Regions from separate parts of the Chryseobacterium sp. CCNWLW53 genome, predicted to be linked through region 1. Evidence: riboswitches for the same ligand, from Rfam matches in the RefSeq annotation. Region 1 holds a riboswitch; each other region holds the start of a gene.
The links. Region 1 has a riboswitch for cobalamin ahead of V6R96_RS01225 (TonB-dependent receptor domain-containing protein). Riboswitches for the same ligand answer to the same signal wherever they lie in the genome.
Positions count from the first base shown of each region.

Region 2: linked by a shared signal. The riboswitch ahead of V6R96_RS12485 (TonB-dependent receptor domain-containing protein) and the one ahead of V6R96_RS01225 (TonB-dependent receptor domain-containing protein) in region 1 are both predicted to bind cobalamin.
Region 3: linked by a shared signal. The riboswitch ahead of V6R96_RS13000 (acyl-CoA thioesterase) and the one ahead of V6R96_RS01225 (TonB-dependent receptor domain-containing protein) in region 1 are both predicted to bind cobalamin.
Region 4: linked by a shared signal. The riboswitch ahead of metE (5-methyltetrahydropteroyltriglutamate--homocysteine S-methyltransferase) and the one ahead of V6R96_RS01225 (TonB-dependent receptor domain-containing protein) in region 1 are both predicted to bind cobalamin.

Region 1 is NZ_JBAOJR010000001.1:245,641-251,277, forward strand. Features, by position in the region: gene V6R96_RS01215 (cell surface protein) at 1-754, opposite strand, end outside; gene V6R96_RS01220 (YncE family protein) at 769-1,902, opposite strand; gene V6R96_RS01225 (TonB-dependent receptor domain-containing protein) at 1,899-3,872, opposite strand; cobalamin riboswitch at 4,038-4,224, opposite strand; gene V6R96_RS01230 (transporter) at 4,417-5,358, opposite strand; gene V6R96_RS01235 (cytochrome c peroxidase) at 5,370-5,637, opposite strand, start outside.
Region 2 is NZ_JBAOJR010000003.1:729,221-734,857, forward strand. Features, by position in the region: gene V6R96_RS12475 (HD domain-containing protein) at 1-1,048, shown strand, start outside; gene V6R96_RS12480 (hypothetical protein) at 1,204-2,247, opposite strand; gene V6R96_RS12485 (TonB-dependent receptor domain-containing protein) at 2,261-4,102, opposite strand; cobalamin riboswitch at 4,133-4,308, opposite strand; gene V6R96_RS12490 (cytidine deaminase) at 4,642-5,124, opposite strand; gene namA (NADPH dehydrogenase NamA) at 5,223-5,637, shown strand, end outside.
Region 3 is NZ_JBAOJR010000003.1:838,012-843,648, forward strand. Features, by position in the region: gene V6R96_RS12980 (PadR family transcriptional regulator) at 1-175, opposite strand, end outside; gene V6R96_RS12985 (cytochrome P450) at 390-1,724, opposite strand; gene V6R96_RS12990 (FG-GAP repeat protein) at 1,838-2,518, shown strand; gene V6R96_RS12995 (HD domain-containing protein) at 2,529-3,119, shown strand; gene V6R96_RS13000 (acyl-CoA thioesterase) at 3,272-3,655, opposite strand; cobalamin riboswitch at 3,772-3,951, opposite strand; gene V6R96_RS13005 (hypothetical protein) at 4,004-4,801, opposite strand; gene V6R96_RS13010 (GEVED domain-containing protein) at 5,035-5,637, shown strand, end outside.
Region 4 is NZ_JBAOJR010000002.1:693,121-698,757, reverse strand. Features, by position in the region: gene V6R96_RS08165 (hypothetical protein) at 1-378, shown strand, start outside; gene V6R96_RS08160 (Lrp/AsnC family transcriptional regulator) at 469-915, opposite strand; gene V6R96_RS08155 (carboxymuconolactone decarboxylase family protein) at 1,021-1,485, shown strand; gene V6R96_RS08150 (Lrp/AsnC family transcriptional regulator) at 1,544-2,005, opposite strand; cobalamin riboswitch at 2,161-2,347, shown strand; gene metE (5-methyltetrahydropteroyltriglutamate--homocysteine S-methyltransferase) at 2,522-4,852, shown strand; gene V6R96_RS08140 (NADP-dependent oxidoreductase) at 4,909-5,637, opposite strand, start outside.

The DNA of each region.
Region 1 (5,637 bases):
TAGTATAGTTTTTTGTCGTTGAATTTTTAAAATATTCGCTGCCCGCAATTTCATACCATTCATCTTCATCCGGTTTTCCGTTTTTATTCTTGTCGTAGCCCACCATGATAATTCCGGGCTCACATGATCCTGACCGGGTGGCATTGGCACTGTTTCCCCAAAAAGCATTTCCCAGAATCTTAAAATCTCTTCCTTCAAGATTAGGAATGGTATGATCGAAGCCAAAAGCAACATAACCGCCGAAACCTCCCAGCGTAATCATGGTAGCATTTTCGCCTACTAAGGATTCTTTGGCCCTTTTGATCATATCAGCCTCTGTGTTTCCGTTTACATATTCAGGGATCTCATTGATGAACTGGCCCGTGGCCGGACGGAAATCAAAAACATTTGATATATATTTACTGTAAGGGGTCAGCTCTTTATTCACAATGATCGTGGACTTATAGATCTTCGCCGCTCCTTTCACCTCTACTTTCAAGGTCAAAGGATAATTTTGCACAGTGGAACTGACAAAATCCAGTTGCAGATAATCGGAAATCACAGAATCGTTAATGCTCCAGGTTAGTTTACCTTCAATTTTAGGGTCTATACTCAAAAGTTTAAGCCTGTCGATCGTATAGGATTCTTTAAGTACTTCAGCAGGAAAAGTTACTTCTTCTACCACTTCTTCGCTGTCGCTTTTACAGGCTGCAGCTCCCAGCAGGACTGAAGAGAGAAGTATCGTTTTTAAAATATGTTTTGTTTTTCTTTCCATTTTTTCTGATCTGATTATTTATATAAAAAAGCAAAGTGAGCAGGGATATTCCCGCCTTCTGTTTTCCACTTGAATTTTCCGGTCTTATCAAAACAGTATACATAGCCGGTGGTCACGTAGTTTTTCGCATCCGTTAGATAAATATCTTCTGTATAGGGATTTACAGCAATTCCGTAAGGTGCTTTGATCTCGTCCACATATTGCTGGTCAATAATTTTGTTGGAAATCACCTGCTCTGTCTTGACATCGATGATTCCAAAGGTTTTGACGTATGTATGGGTATTGTAATTAAATTCATTCCCATAATAATACAGCTTGTCATTCACGATCGTCATTCCGCTGACAGCGACATGAAAATCTTTTTTCACGGTTCCTGTAGCGGCATCCACAAGGAAAAGACTGGATGGAATATTGTAATAATCCCCTCTGGAACTCACGTACAGATCTCCGTAGTTGTCCTTTTTAATACGGTGAAGATTAATGGCTACATCAATTTTTTTTGTTTCCGTGAATGTATTGAGGTTGATGACAGAAACGGTTTTATCATAATTCGGAAATCTGTAACCTCCGGAATTAGCTACAAAAAGCTGATCTCCCATCACTTCTATCTCTTCAGGCTGATACCCGACTACTACCTGCCTTTCAATATTCAGGGATGTCGTATCAATTTCCACTACTTTTCCCGGAGGAGAATTTGGATTCAATTCAACGGGACCTGCGTAACTGCTGGCATAGACTTTATTACCTTTAAAAGCCAGATAACGGCAGTTCTGCAGCTGTATGGTTTTGATTCGTTTGGCCGTTTTTGCTTCCAGCACTTCAATTTTATTGGAAACATTTACCACCACATACATTTTACTTCCGTAGATCATGATATGATTTCCCACATCACCAAGCTCTTTAACCACGGAAGGATTGGTTTCTCCGTAAATATTCTTACGGTACGTTCCTGTCGCATAATCGAAATAATCGAGCGTACATTTGTTGCTCCCCATATTTCCCTCGTTCAGAAGATAAAACCCTTTAATAGGTGTATCTTCTCCGTTGCTTACCTCTTTGGTTTCCGAAGGAACTATATTGTCATCCGTCCTACATGAGAACAGAAAGAAAAGAGTAAAAGCCAGCAGGCAAAAGTTTAGTTTTTTCATAATGTAAAGCTTACAATAAGTTTAAAATTTCTTCCGGGCATCGGATAATTCCTGACCACGTCATAGTATTGATTAAGGACATTGTTGACCTCAAAACCGGCTTTAATCTGGTGAGAATGCCAGTTGAATTTTTTCTGAACGGATAAATCATGCGTGTACCATGGCTGGAGATAATTGGCTTTGATATTATTCAGCTGGGCATCATAGCGTTCTCCGGTGTACATAAAACTGTAATTGAAACTCCAGTTTTTATAGTCTGCCATCATGGTAAAAGTCAATGCATGCCATGGCACATAGGAGATCTGGTCACCGTAATAATCGTCACTTTTATCAGTATAGTCCCCGGCACGCTGATAGGTATAGCTTACCAAAGGTTTCAGTTTCACTTTATTAATGTCAAATTCAGCCTGCACATTCACGTCTGCCCCGATGATTTTCACTTCACCCAAATTCACCATCATCCATCTGAAAAGATTGGTGGTAGGAACAGCGATAATCTTGTTCTCAACTTCATTATAATAGCCATCCACTTTCACATAAATACCTTTAAAAAATTGATGGTCAAAGAGCTTCTCGTAGGTAAAACCTGCATCATACTGATTTGTGTATTCAGGTTTCAGCATCACATTCCCGATCATGGTGTAATACAGATCATTGAAAGTCGGCATCCTGAAGACTCTTTTGTAGAAAGCTCTTACGGTAAGCTCTTTGGATTTTAAAGGCTGATAGCTCAGAAAAGCGGAAGGGGTCCATTCGTTTTTATCAGGAGACTTCGCATTCATTTTTACGTTTTCATGAACGAAAGTCCCGAGAATACTTCCCAAAAATTTAAACCGGTTCCATTGATAGGTTGTAGCAAAAGCAACGAGTGAAGTATATCGTGTAGGGTATGAAAAATCTCTCAGACTGGCATTTAGATTATTATACTGAAAGTCAAAGCTCGCACTTACATCCCAGTTTTGATTAATAGAATAGATATTGGAATTGGAAAAATAAAGCTCTCTCTGAACATACGAATTATCTATCGGAAGAACGGTTGTTGCCACATTCACCGTATCTAAAAACCGGGTGTAGTCATAAGCAAATTTCGCTTTGAACTGTGTTTCGAATTTTGGAAACAGTTTTTTGCGGAAACTGGCCTGAACAAAATAGCTCTCATCCAGCATCTGCTGACCTTTAGGCGTGAAATTATTATTAACAATGGCTGTGGGAACTCCACGATCGGAAATATAGCCGTAGCCGCGTACGCTCCAGCTTCCATCATTAATGGTTCCGTTTAAGGCGCCTTCGAAACGTTTCGCCCGGATGTAGGAATCATATCTTCTTGCAATGGTATCATTGGCAACAGATCCATCAGAATTTTTCTTTTCGTATTTATACTTATACAATCCATCGCTTTGTACAAATTCCGAGCTGAAACTTGCCGAAATTCTCTCTGAAAGCTTCTGTTCCACACGGAAGGAAGGATTAAATAAACTGATGGAGCCTAATTTCAGCTTCACCGTTAAGTTGGTCTTCTGATTCCCTTTAAAAACTGGTATTTTAGGCTGAAGATAAATCGATCCGGAAGATCCGAAATCCTTTGCCGGCTGAAAAATTTCACTTTTTTGGCCGTTGTATAAAGAAATGGCTTCAAGATCATCCAGTGAAAACTTTCCAAGATCCACGATTCCGTTCTGAACATTTCCCAGCTGGATACCGTCATAGAAAACACCCACATGCTGGCTTCCCATACTACGGATATTGACAGTTTTCAGGCCGCCCATTCCGCCATAGTCTTTGATCTGAACTCCCGAAAAATACCGTAAGGCATCGGCCACCGACTGACTGTTCAGTCTTTCCAGCTGTTCGCCGGACAGGATCTGGGCAGGAAGGATTTCTTTAAAATCTTTTTTGTAAAGCTGAATCGGGAGGATGGTTTTTTCCCGGATGGTGTCTCCGGATTGAGAGAATATAAGTTGAGATGCCATCACAAATAATGTGATAACTCCTTTTTTAAACTGTGAAGCAGTACATTTTCTGACCATTAGCTCATTGAGAATAATGCTGACGCTAATGGATATAAGATAGCAAAGATAAAGCGCAGCTGTTACTGCACAGAATCATTGTTGTCCTAAGCTTTATTCCACGAAAGCATCAAACGTTTATCTTCTGGCAGGTCTTCTGACTTACTCCGTTTTTGAAATCCTTCCCATAAAAAAAACAGTGGATATACTCTTCAAAAACTTTGATGTGGAGCTTACAGCAGCGGGTCTGTCCCGGATTTTCACCAGGTTCCCTTTTAAGTGCTTTTTACAGCGCACCAGATTGCGGCAAAGATAGAAAATAACTTAATATATGCAATAACGGCATAATAAATTAATTCTCAACACTATGAAAAACAGAAAATATTAAGAAGATGTATTAAAAACAGGTGGCTCGGGAATCTCAGCCACCTGTTTTTTAGATTAAAGTTTGAAATTTTTACGAGACTAAAGATTGAACAATCTGTACCTGGTGGCTTTGGCCATTATATTAAATTCCAAAATTGATAAAAACACTGAACCTGGATTTTGCTTCAATGTCCCCGCTTGCCAGATTGGAATAAGCAGGCAGCATGACTTCTCCACCCAGGCTGAACTTTTTATACGAAGCCTCAAAACCAAGCTTTCCATATAAAGCGCTTCCTGCTGTATTAGGCAATACCTCATCAAACTGTTTGTTTTTATCATAGACTTCGCCCTGAAGTCCGGCTTTGGCAGAGAAAATAGCTTTTTCATTTCCTGCAAGCTGATAAAAAGCTGTTGCGGCATAATTCCACTGGTTTCCGAAACGGTAATTCTTTTTGTTTTCTGTTTTTACGGTGTAATCTGTGTTGATCAGCACAGCCAGCTTATTCTTTTGAAACTTATAGTTCAAAGCAGCCTGGTAGTCCCAGCTTCCCGTTCCCAGTTGAAAACTTGGATTGACTCCTGAAGCTCCTTTTTCATCAAATTTTCCCAAAGGAATTTTCACCCCCAAACCACCGTTGAGCTGATGGAAATGATCTTTGGAACTGAGGATCCGGTAAATTCCCATCAGGTTCAGATCTCCGATTCCATTAATGTCGATATCGCCCTGAATTGTTCTCTTCTCATGAAAATGAAATGGCAGGCTAGCGTATACACTCAGCTTTTCTGTCAATGGAATTTTTCCCCAAACCTGCAGGGTATTGAAATACTGATCCTGTGTAAGATCTTTTACAAAAAGGTTTTCTTTGGCTTTATAATGCTGGGCAAAATATTTGATCCCGATAAACTGAGGATTCAGTAAAGACTCAAAACCGGAAGAACCGTTTCCTGCCGCACAGCCACAAGCATCACAGTCATCAAATACAATCCTGTTTATAGGATCTGCGATATACAGACTGTCGTTGATGGTTTTAGCCTGACAGGCCCAAGATAATGTCAGGCTCAGTATAAAAATTATTGTTTTCATGCTCATTCTGTTTATTCTGCAAATTTTGGATTAGAAATAAAGTTTTTATCAGATAAGGTTTTCAAAAAGGTAATGACAAACTGCTTTTCCTGTGTATTCATCGCAATTCCGATATGCCCGTTCTGTTTCAGCTGCGGATCCAGATTGGGATTGTCTTCCACACTATCTGAATAGAAATTAAGAACTGCGGCCAGCGTATAAAACCTTCCGTCATGCATATAAGGTGCGGTATATTCTACATTTCTGAGACTTGGTACACGGAATTTCATCCAGTCATTC
Region 2 (5,637 bases), on a different contig from region 1:
CATCAATGCCATGGCGATTTCTTTAAATAAAACTAATTTCGGAGAACTGATAGACCCTTTCAATGGTGTTGAAGATCTGGAAAAAGGAATTTTGAGAACTCCTTTGGAACCGGCACAAACCTATTCTGATGATCCATTGAGGATGATGAGAGCCGTTCGTTTTGCTTCAACGTTAAATTTTGTCATTGAAGAAAAATCGCTGAACGCTATAAAACAGGAAGCAGAAAGAATCAAGATCGTTTCTATGGAAAGGATCATGGTTGAATTCAATAAAATTATGATGTCCAAAAAACCTTCTGTAGGATTGGGATTAATGGAAGAAACAGGCCTTTTAAAGCTGATCATTCCCGAATTGATTGAGCTGAAAGGAGTAGAAGAAGTAGAAGGGCAGACCCATAAAGACAATTTCTACCATACCTTAGAAGTGGTGGACAATATTTCTCAAAATACAGATAATCTTTGGTTACGCTGGTCCGCTTTGCTGCATGATGTAGGTAAAGCGCCAACCAAAAAATTTGTTGAAGGAACAGGATGGACTTTCCATGGTCACGAGTTTTTAGGCTCAAAAATGGTGAAGACTCTTTTCCACCGACTAAAACAGCCGTTGGGAAGCGATATGAAATATGTTCAGAAAATGGTAAAGCTTTCATCCCGCCCAATTGCCCTGATCACCGATGATGCTTCAGACTCTGCATTGAGAAGACTTTTATTTGATGCCGGCGAAGACCTGGAAGATCTGTTTACCTTGTGTAAAGCAGATATTACCACCAAAAACTCCAAAAAGCAGGACAGATTCAAGAAGAATTTTGAGTATGTAGCAGTGAAGATCAAAGAAGTGGAGGAGAAAGATCAGGTGCGCAATTTCCAGCCGCCAATCACAGGAGAAGAGATTATGCAGATGTTTGGTCTTAAACCCGGAAAAGAGATTGGAATCCTTAAAGAAAAAGTAAAAGAAGCCATTTTGGAAGGTGAGATTCCCAATGATAAGGAAGAAGCTGAAAAGTTTGTGATTGCAGAAGCTGAGAAGCTGGGATTGAAGTGTAATTAAACTTAAATATAAAAAAGGCTTCGGCGGGACTTTGTCCCGCCGAAGCCTTTTTATCAGTAAAAACAAAATCAGGCCGCTTCGGAGAAGCGGCCTGAAAAAAAACACAAATGATGAAAAAAAATAAAATTTATAAATAATACCGAAGTATTAATATCTTAGTTTGCATAGACTGAATTTGAGCCTATACCCGTTGTAAATGATCTGATGATAGCTCCTGAAGTATTGTAAACTACAATTTTGCTGGCCTGGGTAAATCCATTGGAATCCGAAGTGAAAATTTTGTCATTGATCACGCTGAATCCGTATAAAGCAGAATACGCATCAACACTATTTGCTACAGTAAACAGCGGCGATGTAGGTGCTGTTGTAGCGCTCATATCCATCTTGTAAACGTTTTTCCCAGAAGTGAAATAAAACTTACCATTGGCAATTTCAAGATTCGTAGCGTTAGCAATACCTGTTAAAGTAGTTGTTTTTGTAATGCTTCCTGTGCTTGAGATCTCGTAGATATAAGAATCTGCTGTTCCCGCAGCAATAGCATATACATTCTGATTACTTGAAATGATCTTGTTGATATTTCCTGCCGGTAACGTAATCGTAGACTGAACATTGTTGGTAGAAGTATTGATGTAAGAGATCTTATTTCCAAAGCCAAATGAAGCATTCTGGACAAAGATATTGTTTCCGGCTTCTACAATTCTTTCAGCAGCATCTGTGAAAGTGATTTTTTTGATGAAAGAACGGTCTGAAACTTTATAGATGCTTACATACTTGGCACCTAAATATTTATCGTTTGTTACATAAATATTGTTGTTGGCAAAAGCCATATATCGCGGAGAATTAAGTTCAGCGGTAATCTCGCCATTCGCCTTAAAATTGTAACGGTTTGCGATTTGGATCTTATTAGAATTATTCAATAACAGATAAGCATTTTCACCATTGAAAGCAACCATTTGTAAAACATCACCTAGTTTTGCTCCTCCGTTATTAAGGGTAAAAACATTATCCTGTTTAAGGTTTAGGTCTGCACTTACAAACGTTACGTCACCTTCAGGTTTTCCGAAAGTACCTTCATTAGCAATTAGAAAGCCATTGCCATAGAATATTTCCTGCTCATCATTATTATCACTGCTACAAGACACGATGCCTAAAAGGAGTGTAAAAGCAAAAAGAAGAGGTAGAAGTTTGTTCAGTTTCATAATATTTTTAAGTTTAAAAATTAATAGTTGCATACATACTGTAATTCCTTTTCGGCATCGGATACAAAGATACCGTCTGATAAACCGTATTGGTAACATTGTTCACTTTAAATCCCAAAGTGTATTTCTTGAAAAGTGAGGCCGAAATTCCTGTATTTAAAATAAAATAAGGATCAATAGCTGTAGACCTTTGCTCATCCGTAGTCGTATAGGTAAGACCGTTGAAAAGTCCCTGTGCGTATAGCTTAAGGAATGAATAGCCATACTCAATATTTCCGACAGCTTTATGGATCGGAACATACATCATCTGCATTTCAGTATTCTTGTTGACAGATTTCGAATATGTGTACCCTGCATCCAGCTTCAGAGCATGTTTCCCGAATTTTTTGTTCCATTTAACCTGTGATTCCAATCCGTAAGATTCAACTTTATACGTATTCACAGGTGCCCAGTATCCATAAGGTGTAGGAAGCCAGTTGATGAGGTTTTTGATGTCCATATAATAAGGACTCAATGTAATTTTAAAATCTCCTAAGCTGAACTCATGGCTCATGTCAATATTCGTGGATGTTTCAGGAAGCAAATTCAGATTTCCTCCCGGCTGCCAGTAAAGATCATTAAAAGAAGGATATCTGAAGTTTCTTGAAAAACTAGCTCCCATATGATACCATTGTAAAGCATCCCATTTTCCCGAAAAAGAATACAGAAGCGGAGAAGAGATATCTTCCACAAAATCCTTCTTGATCCCGGCTTCAAAACGAAGCTCCTTCGTGGTAAAATACCTGATTAAGCCGGATAGGGAACCTACATTTCTGCTGATGACTCCAATTCCGGATTGATAACCTTCCCCTTTATTCACCTGAAATTCCCCGATAGCATTGATGTTGATCTTTGGAGTGATGAAATAGTTGAAATCATTTTTGAAAATATAATTCTTTCCTTCTGCACCGCTTGCTTTAGGCTGGTTAAGATCCGAAAAATACTGGAAATTATCTTCCGTATAAGCTGCTTTTAAGCTGTTTGAAAGATTACTTTTATTGATATCCCATGCGATCAGGCTTCTTAAAGTCTGCGCGTTATATTTTGTTCTGTTTCCGATTTGTTCAAAAACAGGATAATGCTGTGATGCATCGAACATCTGGTTCTGCCATGAAATAGTCTGGTGATTAGCAATTTTATAAGAAGCTCCGATGTTAACTGAAGTATTGTAATATCTGCCGTTAACATTATAAAATCCCGTACTTCCTACAACAAATTCAGGAACTTTATAATCATTCTGACTCGTTAAATAGCTCCCGGAAACCTTAACGCTTAATTTATCATTGCTGAATGAAGCCTGCAGAAAATTATTATAAGTATCAAAAGAGCCCGCCTCCGAATAAACAGAACCTTTGAAGCCCCTGTTGAAATCCAAAATATTATTTAAATGAATACTTCCTCCAATAGCTCCGCTGCCATAAACAACACTTCCGCCACCCGCTTTTATATCAATCTGATCATATCCGAAAAGTGGAATATTATTCACATCTCCCTGCCCCAAAAAGCTGGAATTTATGTTGATTCCGTTCCACACAAAAGCAGTCTGCTGAGCTGTTGTTCCCCTGAATGAAGGAGAAGAAACCGCCCCACGGCCATTTTCTTTCACATAAATAGAAGACTGAAAGCGTAAAAGTTCAGAAAGATTGGCTGAGTTTTTCTCGAGATCTTTTGGAGTGATCGTACGTACCGGATGGAAAAGCTTTACCTTGCTCATCTGGCTGTCGAAAATATAAATGGTGTCAACCGCCTTCTCCTGTCCGAAGAGAAAGCTGCCGTAAGACGAACAAAGTAGTAATAAAGACCTTTTTATATCCATACTATTTTACTTTTCCTCCGAAAGTAATACGTTTTTAGTTATAATTTTGGCAGGTCTCCTGACTTTCGCTTTCTGCACCTTCCCGTCTGAACAGTGGTTTTTTACAGAAATCTTATTGCGATTTACAGTTGCGGGGACAGTCTGGGAGTTACACCCAATTCCCTATTATTTCCAAAATGCTGGAAACCAAAATTTTTGCAAAGATAACTTTTTAAAATTATTGCGCAAAAAAGACAAAAAGTCAATTGTGAGTGGTCAATTGTGAATAGTGAATGGTGAATAGTGAATTTTGCTTCGCAGGGAAATTTTTAAAAAGTATAAATGATTATTAATGAACATGACACTACAAAATTGAAAATAATCCTTAAATTAACAATTCACTTGTAAAATAAAATTGACCATTGACAAAAGTATGGTATTTGAAATCTTGATTCTTGGTTCTTGGTTTTTGATTCTTAAAACTTTAATTCACCATTCACTTGCGAAGCAAAACTCACTATTCACATCAACCAAAATTCACTATTCGCAAAATTTCACCTTTACAAAAACGATGAATCAAAATAGAAAGGCAGCAAATCCTTAATAGAATGAACCTTTACCACTTCATCATTCATGCTTGAAAAATAAAGGATGATGTTTTCGTTCTGTTTCGTTTCATATTCTATCAGGCTTTGCCTGCAGGCTCCACAAGGTGGAATCGGAGGATTTTTCTCATGAAATTCCTTAGGCCCCCCAACGACAAAGATCTTTTTCACCTTGACATCCGGAAAATTGGCTGCCACCCAGAAAAGAGTCGTTCTTTCTGCACATAACCCCGATGGATAGGCTGCATTCTCCTGGTTGTTACCGGAATAAATTTCACCGTTTTCCAGTAAGACAGCACATCCTACAAGGAAATTCGAATAGGGCGCATAAGCATTTTCACGGGCTTGTATTGCTCTTTCAAATAAGGTTTTTTCTATATCGTTCAGTTCACTGCTGTTTTTAAAATGCTCGTAACTGATCTGTATGTCTTTTTTCATATATTAGTAAGACTAAAAAGGGGGCCAAATTTACTTCTTTTTCATCACTTCGACAATGTTTTTTTTATTCATCATTAAATTGAAAATCAAAAAGTAAAATGTTATACACACCAGTAAAATTTAGAAATATAGAATTGAAAAATAGATGGGTAATGTCTCCCATGTGTATGTATTCATGCGAAAATGGATTGGCTAATGATTTCCATTTTGTACACTACGGAAGCAGATCTCAGGGCGGAACCGGACTTATCATGGTTGAAGCCACCGGAGTAGAGCCTCGTGGAAGAATTACCAACCACTGTATGGGTATCTGGAATGATAAACAGGCAGAAGAACTTAAGAAAATTGTTGATTTTGTCCATTCCCGTTCAGAAAGTAAAATAGGGATCCAGCTTGCCCACGCCGGAAGAAAAGGTTCCACATGGAATAACCTGCAGATTCCTGTTGAAGAAGGTTGGGAAACCGTTGCACCTAGTCCTATTCCTTATCATCCTACTGAAAGGATTCCGCATG
Region 3 (5,637 bases), on a different contig from region 1:
CATTTTTCAGTCTTGTAAGGAGAGGATAGAGGGTTCCTTCCACTACATCCAGTTTTCCTTTTTTAAGTTCATCGATAAGGTCGGAAACATACATTTCACGATGGTTGATGAGACTTAAAATACAGAATTCCAGAATTCCTTTGCGCATTTGCGCTTTGGTATTTTCAGTATTCATCTTTAATAAGTTTTGTTAATTAGTTATAGTTTCAGAATAATGTTCCTAGCTAGATGAACCTATTCCGATTTTACATTACAAAGATATGTAATTAAAATGGTAATATGCAATACAAAGTAGTGAAAAAATATAAATAAATTATGTAACTAGTTGAAAATCAAATAAATTATTTTATTGATGATTTTTAGATATGAGAATTTTAAAGAAAATCAGATCAAATTTTACTAATTTTTCCTTTTAAGCTGGTAGGTCTTAAAGTAACAAGAGCTTTTTTCTTCAATGCTTTCTGATAGGATATAAAACTGAATTTTTTGTAGAATTTACGGATGATAAGAGCCATTTCCATAATGGCAAAGTGTTCACCAATACAAAGCCTGGGCCCGGAACCAAAAGGGTAGTAAGCGAAATTTTTGGCATTTTCATCATCAAAACGCTCCGGAATGAAAGAGTTCGGGTCTGTCCAATATTTAGGATTTCTGTGAAGACCGGTGATATATAGTATGATTAAAGTATCTTTCGGCCAGGAATATTCTTTAAAATGATCATTTTCCAAAGCCTGACGATCAATAGCCCAGGCTGGAGAATGCAGCCGCATAGCTTCTTTGATGATATTTGAAGTAAAAGATTTTTTCATTAAGCTTTCAGACGTAAAAACCATTTCCCCCTCGTCTGCAATCTCTTTTTTTAATTTTTCCTCAGCTTCAGGATTCTGACTGATTTCAAAAAAGATAAAGCTTAACGCATTAGCGGTTGTTTCGTGACCGGCGATGAAAAGGATAAGCATTTCATCGACCAATTGCTCATCAGACATCGGAAGTTGCGTATCTTCATATCGTGTTTGGATAAGCATGTTCAGCAAATCATCTTTCTCTTCTCCTGAACTTTTCCGTTTATCCAAAACTCCTTGAATAATAGCTTTTGACCTTTCGCTTTTTTCAATAGTTTTGTCTATAATGCCCAAAACTTTTAAAATTTTAGAATAAAAAGGCAGGCGAACCTCTTTGGCGAAAACTTCCTGAACTTCTGTAATGATTTTACCCAGTTCTTTCACCTGGGTTTCACCAATATCAGAGCTGAAAAGAGTTTTTGCGACAATATTAAAAGCGAGCTTATGAAAGAAATCATAAAGATCTATATCCTGCCCAGGCTGGAATGAATGAAAAGCTTTATCAATTTCCTCTCCCATAATTGAAACCAGGTTGGTGATTTTCGTTTTGCTGAAACCAGGTTGGATCAGCCTTCTCTGTTTCAGCCAGTCTTTTCCGTTATTCGTGAGCAAACCGTTTCCCAGGTACTTTCCTAAAGTAATGGATTGGATCTCAGATTTGTAATAGTTTTTATGATTTTGCTTTAAAATATATTCTGTGAATTCTTTATCCTGAGAAAAAATAAAGTTCTTATTGGTGAAATTGGTTTTGATATAGTAGTTATCTCCTGCAATTTTGTGGTTTCCGGTAATAACCTCTAACGGATTTTTTATTCCTTTAAATAAAGAATACAGCTTTCTTGTTCCTTTAATTTCCGTTGGATAATTGAATTCTGGAGACATATTACAGATATTTCCATTAAAAATACAACTAATCTTTTATATAAAATAGCTTTCAGCCAAAACCCCTATTTTTGCATAGAATTTGTTGAAAAACTAATGCATAAAAATCACCCATGATCAATACAACCACATTATACAGGTCGCTGTCAGCATTGATACTGCTTGGACCTCTTTGTTTCGGGCAATATCGTTTTGCCATCGAAGATGCATCCAGGAAATATAACGCAGAGGTTACTGTTGAAGAATGTCAGGCTGATGCCTGTAGAAATAACGCTGCTATCATATTGTTCAGTAAAAGCGGAGAGAAGCTACAGACTCTTGCTTCCGGAGATTTTGTCATGTATTTTGAAAAAGAGGCGAAACCGTCAAGCACCAGTGTAACAACACTAACCCACGGAATGGTCCATGATGATCCTGTGGTTTTTGGAGATTTCAATTTTGACGGGACGGAAGATGTAGCCATAAGAAACGGCAGTGGCGGAAACTATGGCAGTGCTTCTTTTGATGTGTATGTATTTAATTCCACAAAGAAAAAATTTGTTCTGAGTAAAGAACTTACTGAAATTGCCAGCGCCTATCAGGGAATGTTTGATGTAGATTCCAAACGAAAACGATTGACCACTTATGCCAGATCCGGCGCATCTCTACATTACACCTACGAATATCAGGTGATTCCCAACAAAGGATTGGATCTGGTTTACGAAAAAATCAGTGATTTCAGTGATGAAAAAACGAAAGTGACTGTTAGAGAAAAGATTAATAATAAATGGATCGTTAGAAAATCATCCAAATAATAAAAAAGAAATGAAAATACAAAAGGAGATCGATTTTATCCTGGCAGTTGATGCCCTGAAAAACGTACAGAGAAGAAATTACAATGCCGATGATTCCAGAAGGGAAAATACGGCCGAACACTCATGGCAGATCATTATTTTGGCGCAGATCCTTTATCCGTATGCTAAAAACCGTGCAGATATTGATCTTTTAAGGGTCATAAGAATGCTTTCCATTCATGATTTAGTGGAAATAGAAGCAGGAGATACTTTCCTTTTTGATGAACGGGCGATGGTAGGAAAATTCGAAAGGGAAAAGATTTCAGCGCAGAAAATCTTTGGAATCCTTGATGAACCTTTGCGTACCGAGTTCTTTGAATTATGGCTTGAATTTGAGGAAGAAAAAACGCCGGACGCTATTTTTGCCTGCGCCATTGACCGTATCATGCCGTTTATCTTAAATTCACACACTTCAGGAAGAAGCTGGACGGAAGCCGGTGTGACTGAAAAGCAGATCAGAAACATGCTGGAAAATGCTATTAGGAGGGCATCGGATGAGATGGGAGAGGCCTTTGAGACATTACTGATCAGAAGCTTGGATACTGACAAGGTTGTTCGGTAGATTTATCGCAAAAAAAATTAAAATTAAAACTGCTGTTTTTTTAAGATAAACAAGAGCGTTTCACTTATCAGAATAATACAATTTTACAAATACAATTTTTTTTTACCTTATAAAGGGTTTCGGGCGGCCAAAGGCCGCCCGAAACTTATTCTTTACATTATTCTTATCGGTTTTTTAAACTCATCAATCGCTACAAAAGTGAAATCACCCACAATGGCTCTTTCTCTTTCATACGAGTACATTTGCTCCGTATAGATTTCTACATTCACTTTCATGCTAGTTTTTCCGACATAGTCAACTTTTCCGATCAGCTCTACAATGGTTCCTGCAGGGATAGGCTTTTTAAAATCGATCTTATCGCTGCTTACAGTTACCACTCTTTTTCTTGCAAAACGGGTTGCAGTGATAAAAGCTACTTCATCCATCAGCTGCATGGCAGTACCTCCGAAAAGAGTGTCATAATGATTGGTAGTGTTGGGAAAAACCGCTTTAAAAATTCTGGTCTCGGATGCTGCAATTCTTTCTTCTGTAGTCATATTTCATTATTAATTAATGCGAAATGAAATAATATCAAAATAACAGAACAGTGACAGGAATCATGGAGAATCCCTGAAGCAGTCCATCAGATCAATAAACTTCAAATCGCGAAAGTTTCTTGTTTAAAGAAATAGGCAGGTCTCCTGACTTGTAACATCTTTTATCTCCTTCCCGTGCCCTGCACAGTGGATCCTTGATAAAGACTTCAGTTACTTACAGTTGCGCGACAGTCCGTGATTTTCACACGGTTCCCTTTTAATCTGCGTTAAGCAGAACCAATTTCTGTGATGAATTAGCGTTAAACTTTTTCAGGGCAAAAATAAGAATATTACTGTGAAAAACGACAATTATTCCGGACTATTGTAAATAATCTGGCTCATTACCTTTCCTTCCTTGATGGTCCAAAGTGTGACATATCTGTTTTCACCAGAGCCATTGATCATATAAAGATAGATGTGATCATTGTCAAGAGCCGTTACTCCGACATTATTGAAATCCATGGTAGGCTGGAACATATTTTTAATAGCTTCCCTTACAAAAACAGAACCTCTTCCCGGCTGTTGTACTCTGATGGACTTAATCTCTGTCATCCCTTCCGGAAGCCCGTCTTTAATTCCCCATGGTTTTACTTTATCTATAGTAAGGATCTTTCCATCCGTATCTTTTTCCTGCTTTCTGTAACCGGCATTGGACGGATAAACGTCAATAACCACCTTGGTTCTTTGTGAAGTCGGTATTTTTGGATTGCTGTTGTCTGTGAAGATTAGTGATTTCCCGTTCTTGGATTTAGAAGGTGTAAACTGAGGAAGCTGGTCGATAAAGGCAATACGCCCTTTATTTACCATTCCTTCCTTCTCAAGATTCTCATATCTTACAAAAGGTTTTTCCTCATCCTGCTTTTCAGGATATTTAATCCATACCCATTCCGTTTCTCCGGGTGCAGGTTTTACATAAACAAATACATCCCCTTTACGCATCCGGATCTTGTCTACGATTTTTCTGTAGTCATCCTTATGGACGCGCACGTTGGCGTAGCCTTCTTCAGCTTTTACAACACCAAAAGGAACCTTATTCTGTCCCTTAACAAATGCCAAAGAAAAAAGGCTGAAAGCGGAGAGGTACAATGCTTTGTTTATGGAAATCATTTGATGAAAATTTTTGATCCCTCAAATATATAAATTAAATGTTTTTTTGATCCGTAAAATATAACAGTATTTGATTAAAATGATCAATATGTTCTAAAAAAGTTATTATCTGATCAAAAAATAATAATTTTTTTTGTGTAAAACGTTTCAGATGGAGTATTTATTAATTAAAATTTAATAATATGTAAATAATTTAAATTATTTTTCAAACGAAAATCCATAAACAAATAAATATGATCAAAAAGCTACTTTTTATGCTTCTGCTTTTTTCAGGTGCAGTACAATTTCAGGCAGCCAGTAGAATAGACAATATGTGCGCAGAATCTGCCTTTACTGTTCCGATGAATTTAGCAGCTTCCAATATTAGTTTTACTTCTGCACATATCACCTGGGATCCTATACCCGGAGCTACAGGCTATACCGTGAAATGGAGGGCCTCAACATCTGCGGTATGGCTCTCGATGAATATTCCTGCCGGGGCCACTTCTGCTGATCTGGATAATCTCACACCCTGTCTGGGACATATGGTTCAGGTGATTGATAATGCGTCCGGAGATATATCCTTTCCGTTAACCTTCTATACCCATCTTAATTACTGCAGATCCACTTCTACTAATTTGGGAGCATTGTATTTATCGAACGTTACGATAACTCCTTCCGGGGGACTTCCGGCAATGGTAAGTGCTTCATCGATGTCAAACCATACGGATTTTCGTATGGACTTACCCCGCCGCATACAGCTTGGGGTGGGTAGTGTAAATAATGTTTTATCGGTAACACCCAGTTGGGCAGCAGTACCGGGGACATCTTATGTAAAAGCGTGGATAGATTTTAAT
Region 4 (5,637 bases), on a different contig from region 1:
GAATATCAACTGAAAAAAGAAGAGCTTATCGCCTACTCTGATCCTGCATCACTTAAAAATAGCAAATATTACAATACCTGCAAACAATATATTGATGCTGTTTCTTCTCCGGACAAACAGAAAATGTACACCGTTTGGAAAAACTTTGTTGAAACCAAAAGCAAAGATAATGCTGATCCACAATCTGTAATAGATAGGTTCAAGGCTCAATTCAACGATCCGAAGAAAGATGATTATGCACTGATTCAATTAATTGGTTTCGGCTTCTACAACTGTGCCAACGGCAGTTTCAGACCAGATCCTAATGATGAGGGAGCGCTCTATGAAAAGTTTGATAAGATCTTTACCAAGCTGAAACAGGACTGTGATGAGCCATAATTTTATTTAAAGATTGAAAAATTTAATGATTTAAAAATCAGTCAGCATTCGTTTTCGGGTGCTTTTTTTTGTTTCCGTAAGAAATTTCTCTTATTGAGCCTGAAAAAAATGATTCGCTTTTATTTCAGACAGCTGTACTGATGTGGAAGGAATTCCAAATTTTAACAGCCTGTCAATAATATGTTCAAGGTGGGCACTGTCTTTTAACACACATTCAGCAATGAGACAGTATTCTCCTGTGATTCTTTTACAGCTGATGATCTCGGGGAAGTGTTTCAGGTGGTCAATAAATATTTTAAACTCATCATTTTTAAACTTCAGATGAATAATGACTCTCAGGCTATATCCGAGACGGCCATAATCAATATCTGCTGTAAAACTTTTGATAACACCGGTATCGGTAAGGTTCTGTACTCTCTCTTTTGTAGCAGACTGAGAAAGGGAGATGTTACGCCCTATTTCAGCATAACTTAACCTGGAATTTTCAGTCAGTAACCGTAAGATTTTATAATCAAAATCGTCTAAAACTATTTTCATTGTATTTTTAGATTAAATCAGTAGAAATAATCAAAATTATAAAATTTAACCATTAAATCCATTTTATAACTACATGAATTTGACAGAAATTTGACATAAAAAAATATGACAACAATTGAATTTTCAGACAATGGAAATACACCATTTGAAAAACTTATTGGCCATAACCCTGAAATACTATACCACTGGAACAGACTTGAAGAGACTTTCTTTAAAAATACAAGTTTAGACTCTGATTTACTGGAACAGATCCGAAGAACACTTGCATTTGGCAATGGCTGTGAATACTGCATGGTAAAAGGCGGAAGACCCGATTTCAGCCAGTCAGATCTTAAAATTTCCGTAACTGTAAGCTTCGCAGAGCTATTCTCTAAAGATCACCGTTCCATACTCAAGAGCCATTTCAGCATGTTGAGAGAATTCTTTTCCGAAAAAGAAATTTCGGAGCTCTGCACCTTTATCAGTTTTATCAGTGCTTCCCAAAAACTGGGGAAAATATTTAATCTGACTGAAGAATATCAACAAAATGCAGTAGTGAGAATGGAGCAGTTAATTTTATTTAAAGATTGAAAAATGTAATGATTTAAAAAATTATAATGGCAGTATCCTATGGGTGCTGCTTTTATTTTTAAATACTTACTCCGTGAATATTTTTAACCTCGGCCATCACAAAAGTGCTGTGTGCACTTCCTATAGAATCTAATGAACCCAGCGTATTGAACACAAAGTCCTGGTAATGTTTCATATCTCTTACCTGAACTTTCAGGAGAAAATCGAAATCTCCTGAAATATTATAGCATTCAGCAATTTCATCAATCTGTAAGATATCTTCAACAAACTGATTTCCTACAGAACGGTCATGGATTTTAAGTTTAATCTGGCAAAAAACAGTAAACCCGCGGTTCAGCTTTTCTGCTTCCAGTACAGCTGCATAATGCTTGATATATCCTTCCTGCTCAAGTCTTTTCATCCGTTCGAAAACAGGTGAAGGTGAAAGATTGACTTCTTTTGCAATCTCTTTTACAGTCAATTTAGCATTCTTTTGCAGGATTCTGAGCAATTGAAGATCCCTTTCGTCAAGTCTTTCCACAGAATAATATTCTTTTTGAGGTTTATGTTTTTCAAATTTACAGAATTTTTAACTTTAAAATAAGACCAAAACAAAATAATATTCCTAATTTTTACAAATTAACCAATCAATTCACTTTAATCAATACCTTTGACATAGATTTTGTTCTTTAACATACTTCATCAAACAGAATAGGTTTTACATAACGTAGATTAATAGGGAATCGTGTGAGAATCACGAGCTGTCGCGCAACTGTAAGTAACACGACAAAGGTTTTTATCCAAGTATATCCACTGCCAGAAGCGGGAAGGATGATAAAAACTGTTACAAGTCAGGAGACCTGCCTATTCTGAATTGACAATGCTTTCGCGGTCTGAAGCTTCAGCTCATATAGATGATACTTTGAACGTCCCTGCATTACCGGGAAATTACGTCCTCACTGTATCCATTTATATCCTAAAATTCTTTCCAAACAGCATTGCGGAGCATCTAAAAGAGCCTTTAAAATCCTAATTGTCTAATTAAAAGTTTAAAAACATGCAAACGCACATTCTTGGCAGCCCGCGTATTGGCCGCCACAGAGAACTCAAAAAAGCCTGCGAACAGTATTGGTCAGGCAAAACATCATTAAACGAATTACTGGAAACCGGGAAAACCATTAGCCGGCAGAACTGGAAAATGCAGCAGGAAGCAGGAATTGACCTTATTCCCTGCAATGACTTTTCTTATTATGATCAGGTTTTGGACATGACTCTAGCTGTGGGAGCAATTCCCGAACGCTATAAAGAAATTGCCTCAAGAGCATCCAATTCTGAGCTTGATCTATATTTTGGCATGGCAAGAGGCTACCAGAAAGACGGCCTCGACATTACCGCCATGGAAATGACAAAATGGTTTGATACCAATTACCATTATATCGTTCCTGAATTTCAGAAGAACCAGCAGTTCGGATTATTTTCCAAAAAGATCATCAGTGAATTCATCAGCGCAAAAGAAGCCGGAATAAATGCCAAGCCTGTGATCTTAGGCCCTCTTACCTATCTTCTTCTGGGAAAAGAGAAAGAAGACGGGTTTGATAAACTGGACCTCATAGAAAATCTGCTTCCGGTATATATCGAAATTTTAAAAGAACTGGAAAACCATGGTGCCACATGGATTCAGCTTGATGAACCTTTTTTAGGTCTGGATCTTACTGAAAAAGCAAGAGAAATCTACCCATCTGTTTATGCTGAAATCAGAAAACAGTTCCCGAATCTTACATTTATTCTTGCTACTTATTTTGAAGGTTTAAAAGACAACCTTTCATTAGCAGCTTCACTTCCTGTAGATGTCCTGCATATCGATCTGGTACGATGTCCTGAACAGCTGGATGAAGTTTTACGTACCATTCCTCAAACATTGAGTCTATCCTTAGGTATTGTAGATGGACGGAACATCTGGAAAAATAATTTTGAAAGATCTTTAGGCTTTATAGAAAAAGCGGTCAGCACCATTGGTTCAGACAGGGTTTTTATTGCCCCTTCATGTTCTCTGCTTCACTCTCCTTTTGATCTTGAATTGGAGACGAATGAAGAAACATTATCTCCTGAAATTAAGCAATGGATGGCTTTTGCCAAACAAAAAGTTGATGAAATTGTTACCTTGAAAAAGCTTGCTTCCGGAAAGGCAGATTACCAGGCTCTGCAACAGTATGCCGAAAATAAAAAAGCAATTGACACCCGTAAAATCTCAGCTTTGATCCACAATCAGGAAGTAAAAGACCGTACGGATGTAACAACTGAAGATGATGCAAAGAGAAACAGCCCGTTCAGCATAAGGAAAGAAGAGCAGCAAAAAGTTCTACAGCTTCCCTTATTTCCTACGACAACGATTGGCTCTTTTCCTCAAACTAAGGAAGTAAGGACATGGAGATCAAAATTTAAAAAAGGGGAACTGACCGCTGAACAATATGATGATCTTCTTAAAAAAGAGACAGAAAGAACCATCCGCTGGCAGGAAGAGATAGGTATTGATGTGCTGGTTCACGGAGAATTTGAGCGAAATGATATGGTAGAATATTTCGGGGAACAGCTTTCCGGATTTGCTTTTACTCAAAACGGATGGGTTCAAAGCTACGGCAGCCGATGCGTAAAACCTCCGGTGATTTATGGTGACGTTCACCGTCCGCATCCAATGACGGTTTACTGGTCCCAATATGCCCAATCTTTAACTCAAAAATGGGTAAAAGGAATGTTGACCGGCCCCGTAACGATTCTTCAATGGTCTTTTGTACGTGATGACCAGCCTCGTTCTCTTACCTGTAAACAGATTGCACTGGCAATCCGTGATGAGGTGAATGATCTGGAAAAAGCAGGGATCAGAATCATACAGATTGATGAACCGGCTATCAGAGAAGGGCTTCCGCTCAGGAGATCCGATTGGCAGCAATATCTTGAATGGGCTGTAGAAGCCTTCAGGATTTCATCTTCCGGTGTGGAGAATGCAACACAGATTCATACGCATATGTGCTATTCTGAATTTAATGATATCATCGAGAATATTGCCGATATGGATGCCGATGTGATTACGATAGAATGCTCCAGAAGCCAGATGGAACTGTTGAATGCTTTCGCAGATTTCAAATATCCGAATGAGATTGGTCCGGGGGTTTACGATATTCATTCACCCAGGGTTCCGTCAAAAGAAGAAATGGTTGAATTGCTGAAAAAAGCGCAAGCCGTTATTCCAGCACAGCAGCTTTGGGTAAACCCTGACTGTGGTTTGAAAACCCGCCATTGGGATGAAACAGAAAAGGCGTTGATTGCCATGGTGGAAGCTTCAAAAGAAGCAGCAGAAACTTTTGATAAAGAAGGAAATTTAGTTAAATAATAGGATTTGTGCAGGAGTTTTTAAGCTCCTGCTTTTTTTTGTTTTGCTCAAAAAAATTATAGCATCTTTATGACTACTTTTCCTTTTGCACGGCCACTTTCTACATATTTCACTGCTTCATTTGTATTTTCGAACGAAAAAACTTTGTCGATGACAGGTTTTATTTTTCCTGCTTCTATCAATTTTGTAATTTCTGCTAATTGCTTTCCATCAGCTTTCATGAAAAGAAAAGAATAATTAATATTTTGCTTATCCGCCTTTTTTCTGATTTTACGGCTCAACAATTTTGTCACCAATTTTATATACCAAGGCAGGTTAAGTTCATCTGCAAATGCAGGTGTTGGCGGACCGGAAATTGAAATAATTTTTCCTTTTGATTTCAGGATATTGAATGATTTTTCCAGGGTTTTGCTGTCCTGGCTATTCAGCACTGCATCATAATCCATCAGAATATCTTCAAAATTTTGTGTTTTATAATCGATTAGTACATCTGCACCAAGGCTCTTCAAAAGTTCGAAGCTTTTTTCACTGGCAGTAGTAGCAACCGTTGCCCCTAGATATTTTGCCAGCTGTATAGCAAAAGTCCCTACACCACCGGATCCGGCCTGAATAAAAACTTTCTGACCGGCCTGAACATTAGATTTCTCAATCAAAGCCTGCCAAGCCGTTAAACCCACCAAAGGAATTGAGGCCGCCTCTTCCATTGTCAGGTTTTTAGGTTTTAAAGCCACATCCTTTTCATTAATAGAAATAAATTCTGTAAAAGTCCCTATATGAAAATCTGC